Regions from separate parts of the Faecalibacterium sp. BIOML-A4 genome, predicted to be linked through region 1. Evidence: predicted binding sites of a transcription regulator. Region 1 holds the regulator's gene; each other region holds the start of a gene.
What was found. Region 1 encodes Rex, which represses fermentation and respiration genes when NADH is low (regulators of the CRP and FNR family bind a similar motif). Its sites were predicted from a motif close to ATTGTTAANNNNTTAACAAT; they were not measured.

Region 1 (2,266 bases):
GCGCTGCTGCGTGGACTGCGCCTGTGGGCCGGGGATAAAAAAGAAAGGCTGCCGTGTCGTTGAACACAGCAGCCTTGTATACAAGTTTATTCGACCCGCGAAGCAGCTTTTTCGGCGTAGAACGCACGCTTTGCCTTGAAATAGCACTGGGGGCACATGCTCACGTACTGCACATCGTTTTCCAAATCGATGGCCACCTGCTCGCCCTCAAAGACGAATCTGCCGTTCACCTTGCGGCAGTTACAGATGGCCTTGCGGCCGCAGGTGCAGATGGTTTTCATCTCCTCGATGGTGTGGGCCAGCTCCAGCAGGCGGGTAGAGCCGGGAAAGCCCTTGAGCGAAAAATCTGCCCGCAGGCCGTAGCAGATCACTGGAATGTTCAGGTCCACCGTTACCATGAACAGCTGTTCTGCCTGCTGCGCAGTGAAAAACTGGCTCTCGTCGCACAGCACGCAGGCCAGCGGCGCACCGTCAGCGTTGGCCGTGCGCACGGCCTCGAACACGTCCGTCTCCGGCGGGATCAGCAGATCAGCCTTGCGGCGCACGCCCAGACGGCTCACCAGCTCACCGCCGCCCTTGGTGTCCACCTGTGGCTTGAGGATCAGCACCCGCATCCCCTGTTCTTCGTAGTTGTGGGCTACCTGCATCAGGGCGGTGCTTTTGCCGCTGTTCATTGCGCCGTAGCGGAAATACAGTTTTGCCATTTGAAAAACTCTCCTTACAGAAAGAACCCTCTCAGCCAAAGCCTGACGGCTTTGCCAGCTCCCCCGATGGGGGAGCTTTTCTGCATCTTCCGGGCAGGCTGTCCTTCGCCGGAGAAGCAGAAACTTTCCCGTCCCCACTCATAAAGCTCCCCTTTCGGGGGAGCTGTTGAGCGTATGCGAGACTGAGAGGGTTCAGCGGCATCTCAGGCTTTGACTGAGAGGGTTCTCTTATTACTTATAATAGGTACGTTCAGTCCTGATTGCGCAGGCGGTAGCCAAGGCTCATCAGGCTGTCGCCCAGATGGACGTTCTCCACCACCACATCGGGATACGGCACAGAGAGGTCATAGTGGGAGAAGTTCCAGAAGCCCTCGATGCCCAGATCCACCAGACGGCCGCTGACCTGTTCCGCACCGTCGCGGGGCACACAGAGCACTGCGACCTTGGGGTGATGCTCGGCACAGAAAGACTCCAGCTCGTCGATATGGCGGATCTGGATGCCGCTGATCTCCTTGCCCACCTCGCTCTGTGCCACATCAAAGGCGGCGATCAGGCGGTAGCCGTTGGTATCGGTGGTGATAAAGCGGCTCACTGCCTTGCCCAGACGGCCGCAGCCGATCAGGATGGTGGGCAGGCGGTCACCGTTGCCGAACAGCAGGCCTTCCAGAATGGAGAGCAGGTTTTCCACCGAGTAGCCGATGCCCTGCCGGCCATTCACATCGCCGATGCAGTTGAAGTCCTGCCGTACCTGCGAAGCGGTGGTGCCCATCTGAGCAGCCAGCTCGCGGGAGGAAATGCTGTTGATGCCGTCTGCCTGCAGAGAGCACAGATAGCGGTAATATTTGGGAAGACGCTTGATAACGGGAAGCGAAGCCCTTGCAGGAGTGTTCATAGAATACTTTCTCCTTTCGCTCTATCGCAGTACTTGCCGCAGCTGCCTGCTTTACAGATGCGGCGCAGAGAAACCCCGATCCGTTTACGGGTCCATATTGCAGATATTACAGTCAATTATTTAAAGTATACTGCACCGATGGAGAATGTCAAATCATTCTCAAAAAATTTTTATGAAATGTTACCGCTTTTTTGCTGCAGTGGGTCTGCATAGCCCGGCACAGGCTGGGGAATGCTGACAGAAAACGCAGGAGGAAAGCATATGAATGATGAAACGCAGCTGACCGACGCGCGTCGGCTGGAAAAGGAAGAGATCGAAGATCTGGGCACGGTCACGCTGGCCCGCGGGGAGCATGTGATCCACTGCCTGACCGTCATCGGCCAGATCGAAGGCCATTCGGAAGCGCCGCAGGGCCAGAAGACCACGAAGTACGAGCATGTCATCCCGCAGCTGGTGGCCGCGCAGGAGGATCCTCGCATCGAAGGTCTGCTGGTGTTGCTGAACACGGTAGGTGGTGATGTGGAAGCGGGCCTTGCGCTGGCGGAGCTGATCGCCAGCGTGTCCAAACCCAGTGCAACGCTGGTGCTGGGCGGCGGGCACTCCATCGGCATCCCGCTTGCCGTCAGCGCCCGGCGCAGCTTCATCGTGCCCACAGCCACCATGACCGTGC
Region 2 (2,266 bases), on a different contig from region 1:
CTTTGAGGAAGAGTATAATATGCTGTGCAGCATCGAACGGCTGGCCCCCGGCATCTTTGCCGAGGAAAAGGGCAGCACCAAGCCGGTGTGCGCCAACGTGGACCTGTTCAGCGGCCTGATCTACAACATGCTGGGCATCTCTGAGGATATCTACACCCCGCTGTTCGCCATTGCCCGTGTGCCCGGCTGGTGTGCACACCGCGTGGAAGAGGTGGTATTCGCCAACCGTATCATTCGTCCCGCTTACAAGTATCTGGGTGTGCGCCAGAAATATAAGCCGATCGAGGAACGCTGATGAATCCTTCTGTTTTGTTCGTTTTTATCCTGAGCATTCTGCTGGGCGTGCTGCGCGCGGCAGACCTTGCCTTTGGCACCGATGCCGTCACCGGTCTGTGCGTGGTCGGCTCGGTGTGGTGGCGCTATCTGGCACTGGGTATCGTGGTGCTGGCTGCAGTGCTTGTGGGCCGTACACAGCCTTCCCGCTCGGAAGCGGTGCGTAGCCGCAGGCCGCTGGCCGGTATTCTGGCTTTTGTCGGTGCAGTATGTTTTCTGGCCGCAGCGGGTGCACAGATCGCGCTGGGCGCAGCTTCCGGTCTGGGCGGCTTTGTGCGGTGCATTCTGGAATGCCTGTGCTCCGCGTGGCTCAGCACCATGGGCCGCTGCTGGCTCAGCCCCAACGAGTGGAAAAAGCCCTTTGGCGGGCTGTATCTGGCCGTGGCGGGCAGTCTGCTGTTCTACTGGAACGTGCTGCTGCGCTTTATGGAGAACAGCTCCAGCTGGCACCGCGTGACCCCTACAGCGGCGGTGTGGCAGGCGCTTGCGGCACTGGTGTTTTTGGCAGCGCTGGCCCGGGCACTGCATGTCCCGCAGCCGGGCAATGGCAAAACACTGTGCGCAGCCGGGCTTGCCGCATTTGCACTTTGCCTGTGCTGGCAGCTGCCCTATGTACTGGTTTTGATGAGCGGCCTGAGCTGGGCCGCACCGGCTGTCTGGCCGGAGATCTTTGCCGGACTGGGCCTTTGCTGCGTGGGCGGCATTGGCGGAGCGTGCGTTACAGCCTGCTTGAACGGGGAGAGCTGACAAAAATATTGGCACTCTGTTGGCGCAATTGCCGAAAAGCAGGGAATGAAAGGAATTAAAATCGTACAAAAGCAAAAAATGCAGTGAATGTCTTGTTAATTTTTTGGCAGACACTTGAAACTTTCTGCGTTTTGGTCTAAAATAAAGATACCGTGATTTATCCGATTATGGGTAAAATAATTAGGAGGTACTATTAACATGGCTGTTAGAGTTGCTATCAATGGTTTCGGTCGTATTGGTCGTCTGGCTTTCCGTCAGATGTTTGATGCTGAGGGTTACGAGGTCGTCGCAATCAACGACCTGACCAGCCCCAAGATGCTGGCTCACCTGCTGAAGTACGATACTGCTCAGGGTTCTTTCTGCGGCAAGATCGGCGAGGGCAAGCACACCGTCGAGGCTACCGAGGACTCCATCATTGTTGACGGCAAGGAAATCAAGATCTACGCTGTTAAGGACGCAAAGGACGCTCCCTGGGGCGAACTGAACGTTGATGTCGTTCTGGAGTGCACCGGCTTCTACACCAGCAAGGAGAAGAGCATGGCTCACATTCAGGCTGGCGCAAAGAAGGTCGTTATCTCTGCTCCCGCAGGCAACGATCTGAAGACCATTGTCTTCTCCGTCAACGAGAAGACCCTGACCGCTGAGGATCAGGTCATTTCTGCTGCTTCCTGCACCACCAACTGCCTGGCTCCCATGGCTAACACCCTGAACAAGACCTACCCCATCGTCTCCGGCATCATGACCACTGTTCATGCTTACACCGGCGACCAGATGATCCTGGATGGTCCTCAGCGCAAGGGCGATCTGCGCCGTGCTCGTGCTGGCGCACAGAACATCGTTCCCAACACCACCGGCGCTGCTAAGGCTATCGGCCTGGTCATCCCCGAGCTGAACGGCAAGCTGATCGGTTCTGCTCAGCGTGTGCCTGTTCCCACCGGCTCTACCACCATTCTGGTTGCTGTCGTCAAGGGCAAGGACGTCACCAAGGAGTCCATCAATGCTGCTATGAAGGCTGCTACTTCTGAGTCCTTCGGCTACAACGAGGATCAGATCGTTTCTTCCGATGTCATCGGCATGCGTTACGGCTCTCTGTTCGATGCTACCCAGACCATGGTCGCTAAGATCGACGACGACACCTATCAGGTTCAGGTCGTGTCTTGGTACGACAACGAGAACTCCTACACCT
Region 3 (2,266 bases), on a different contig from region 1:
CAGGTCGATGTCCACAGCGTTGTTGATGGAAATAAAGTTATCCAGTGCGGAGATGCTGCGGATATCGTTGGTGTAGTCCACGGGTGCAGACATGCACTCCGGGTTATCGTTCAGGTAATCGTACATTTTCTGGGTGCCGGCACCGAAGGCGTAGACCTGACGGCCCTTGTCCAGCTGCTTGCATGCACCGGTGATCTTGCCGGCCTTGGCGATATCCACAAAGGCGTCCACATACATTTCGGTGTGCACGCCCAGATCCTTCAAATCGCTCTGTGCGATCAGGCTGCCGATGGCATTGGGCATACCGCCGATGCCCAGCTGCAGGCAGGCACCGTTGGGGATCTGCGGAACGATCAGGTTGGCAACCTTCAGATCCACTTCGGTAGCAGCACCGGGAGCGGCCATCTGGCCGATGGGCGGGTTCTCGCCTTCCACGATGCCGGTGACCTGAGAAATGTGGATGCAGTTCTCCATGCCGCCAAGGCAGCGGGGCATGTTCTTGTTGACCTCAACGATGATCTTCTTGGCTTTTTCGCACACAGCACCCAGATGAGATGCACTGGGGCCGAAGTTGAAGTAGCCATGCTCGTCCATGGGGGTCACCTGGAACACCGCCACATCCAGCGGATCCGGGCTTTCGCGGTAGTAGCGGGGCAGCTCGGAATAACGGATGGGGGAGTAGAAGGAGAAGCCCTGTGCAATGGCCTTGCGCTCAATGCCGCCCATATGCCAGCTGTTCCATGTCATGTGTGCAGCGGGATCGTCGATCTGGAAGATCGCGGGCACCCACATCAGGATGCCGCCGCGGAAGTTGACACCTTCCAGCTCAGGCAGACGCTTTGCGATCTCGGCATCCACCGCCACAGGGGTGTTCACAGCCCAGCCGTAATCCACCCAGTCACCGCTTTTGACCAGTGCGGCAGCCTGAGCGGCGGTCATTTTCTTCTGAGCATACAGTTCCGTAAAATCCATTATAAACCATCCTCTCCTATAATAACATAAAGGAATTGTAAATTTATCATTTACTCTTCCTGCACGGACAAATCTTTGCAGGACGTTTACCACCTGTTGGCAATTTGAACACAGCTCTGACACAGGCGGATGATATCCTGATAACCAGCAGAAGGCAGCTGTCGGACAGGGCAGCAGATCTGCACAACTTAGTTATAACATTAACAATGTGCAGAATCAATAGTTTATCGAGAAAATTTTGACCGACTGGCAATATGGACAAAATTCGCGGAGTTTTTAGGCGATTGTTTGGTGCTGAAAAACCAAAATCTTTGAAAAAGGACTTGATAAAATTTTGACGATATGGTTTACTTATAGCGTAGCAAGCAGCTGCGATGCAGCACGACATTGATTGTTTAAATTTTAACGATAAAACGTACAGCTTGCACAAAAATCTTGCACCCAAGACTGGAAAGTGCTATCATGGCAGAACCAAAACGCGCTTTTCACAGCGCTCAAGGAGGACACCAGACGATGGCAACAGCAGTTTATCCCGGTTCGTTCGATCCGGTCACAAAAGGGCATCTCGATATCATCAAGCGCGCAGCAAAGATCAACGATCATCTGATCGTGGCGGTGCTCAACAACAGCGCAAAGAATCCGCTGTTCACCGTGGAGGAACGCGTGGAGCTTCTAAAGGAATGCTGCAAGGGCATCCAGAATGTTTCGGTGGAGAGCTTCGACGGCCTGACCGTGGAGTTCGCCAAGAAACGGCACGCTTCGGTGATGGTGCGGGGCCTGCGGGCGGTGACGGATTTTGAAAACGAGATCCAGCTTGCGCAGACCAATCACGCACTGATGCCCGGCATCGAGACCATGTTTCTGGCAACGAGCATCAAGTGGAGCTACCTTTCTTCCACCATTGTAAAAGAGGCAGCTTACTACGGCAGCGACATCGGTAAGTTCGTCACACCCAATGTGGAAAAGGCGGTCAACGAAAAGTATGCGCTGATCCGGCAGAAAAAAGACCCCGAGACCTAATTTGTAAAAGCGCTTACGGGCGTTTTGATAAAAATGGCTTACGAAAAGTAACACATACACAATTCAGGAGGCTATTCACATGAAAAAGATCGTTATCGCATCTGCATGCCGTACCGCTATTGGCAAGTTCGGCGGCACTCTGGCAAACGTTCCCGCAGTTGAGCTGGGCTCCATCGTCATCAAGGAAGCTCTGAACCGTGCAAACGTCGCTCCCGAGCAGGTCGATCATGTCTACATGGGCTGCGTCATTCAGGCCGGTCTGGGCCAGAACGTT

Region 2: a site for Rex is predicted at 1,172-1,191, ahead of gap (type I glyceraldehyde-3-phosphate dehydrogenase). Genes of this name have one in related genera too.
Region 3: a site for Rex is predicted at 1,161-1,180, ahead of GKG34_RS00860 (butyryl-CoA:acetate CoA-transferase). Genes of this name have one in related genera too.

What each region holds. Positions count from the first base shown of each region.
Region 1 covers NZ_WKZG01000016.1:97,469-99,734, forward strand. Annotated here, with positions in the region: gene GKG34_RS11465 (thymidine kinase) at 87-704, opposite strand; gene GKG34_RS11470 (redox-sensing transcriptional repressor Rex) at 955-1,596, opposite strand; gene GKG34_RS11475 (ATP-dependent Clp protease proteolytic subunit) at 1,858-2,266, shown strand, end outside.
Region 2 covers NZ_WKZG01000004.1:160,918-163,183, reverse strand. Annotated here, with positions in the region: gene GKG34_RS04465 (citrate synthase) at 1-295, shown strand, start outside; gene GKG34_RS04460 (hypothetical protein) at 295-1,080, shown strand; gene gap (type I glyceraldehyde-3-phosphate dehydrogenase) at 1,279-2,266, shown strand, end outside.
Region 3 covers NZ_WKZG01000001.1:179,628-181,893, forward strand. Annotated here, with positions in the region: gene GKG34_RS00860 (butyryl-CoA:acetate CoA-transferase) at 1-972, opposite strand, end outside; gene coaD (pantetheine-phosphate adenylyltransferase) at 1,486-1,992, shown strand; gene GKG34_RS00870 (acetyl-CoA C-acetyltransferase) at 2,072-2,266, shown strand, end outside.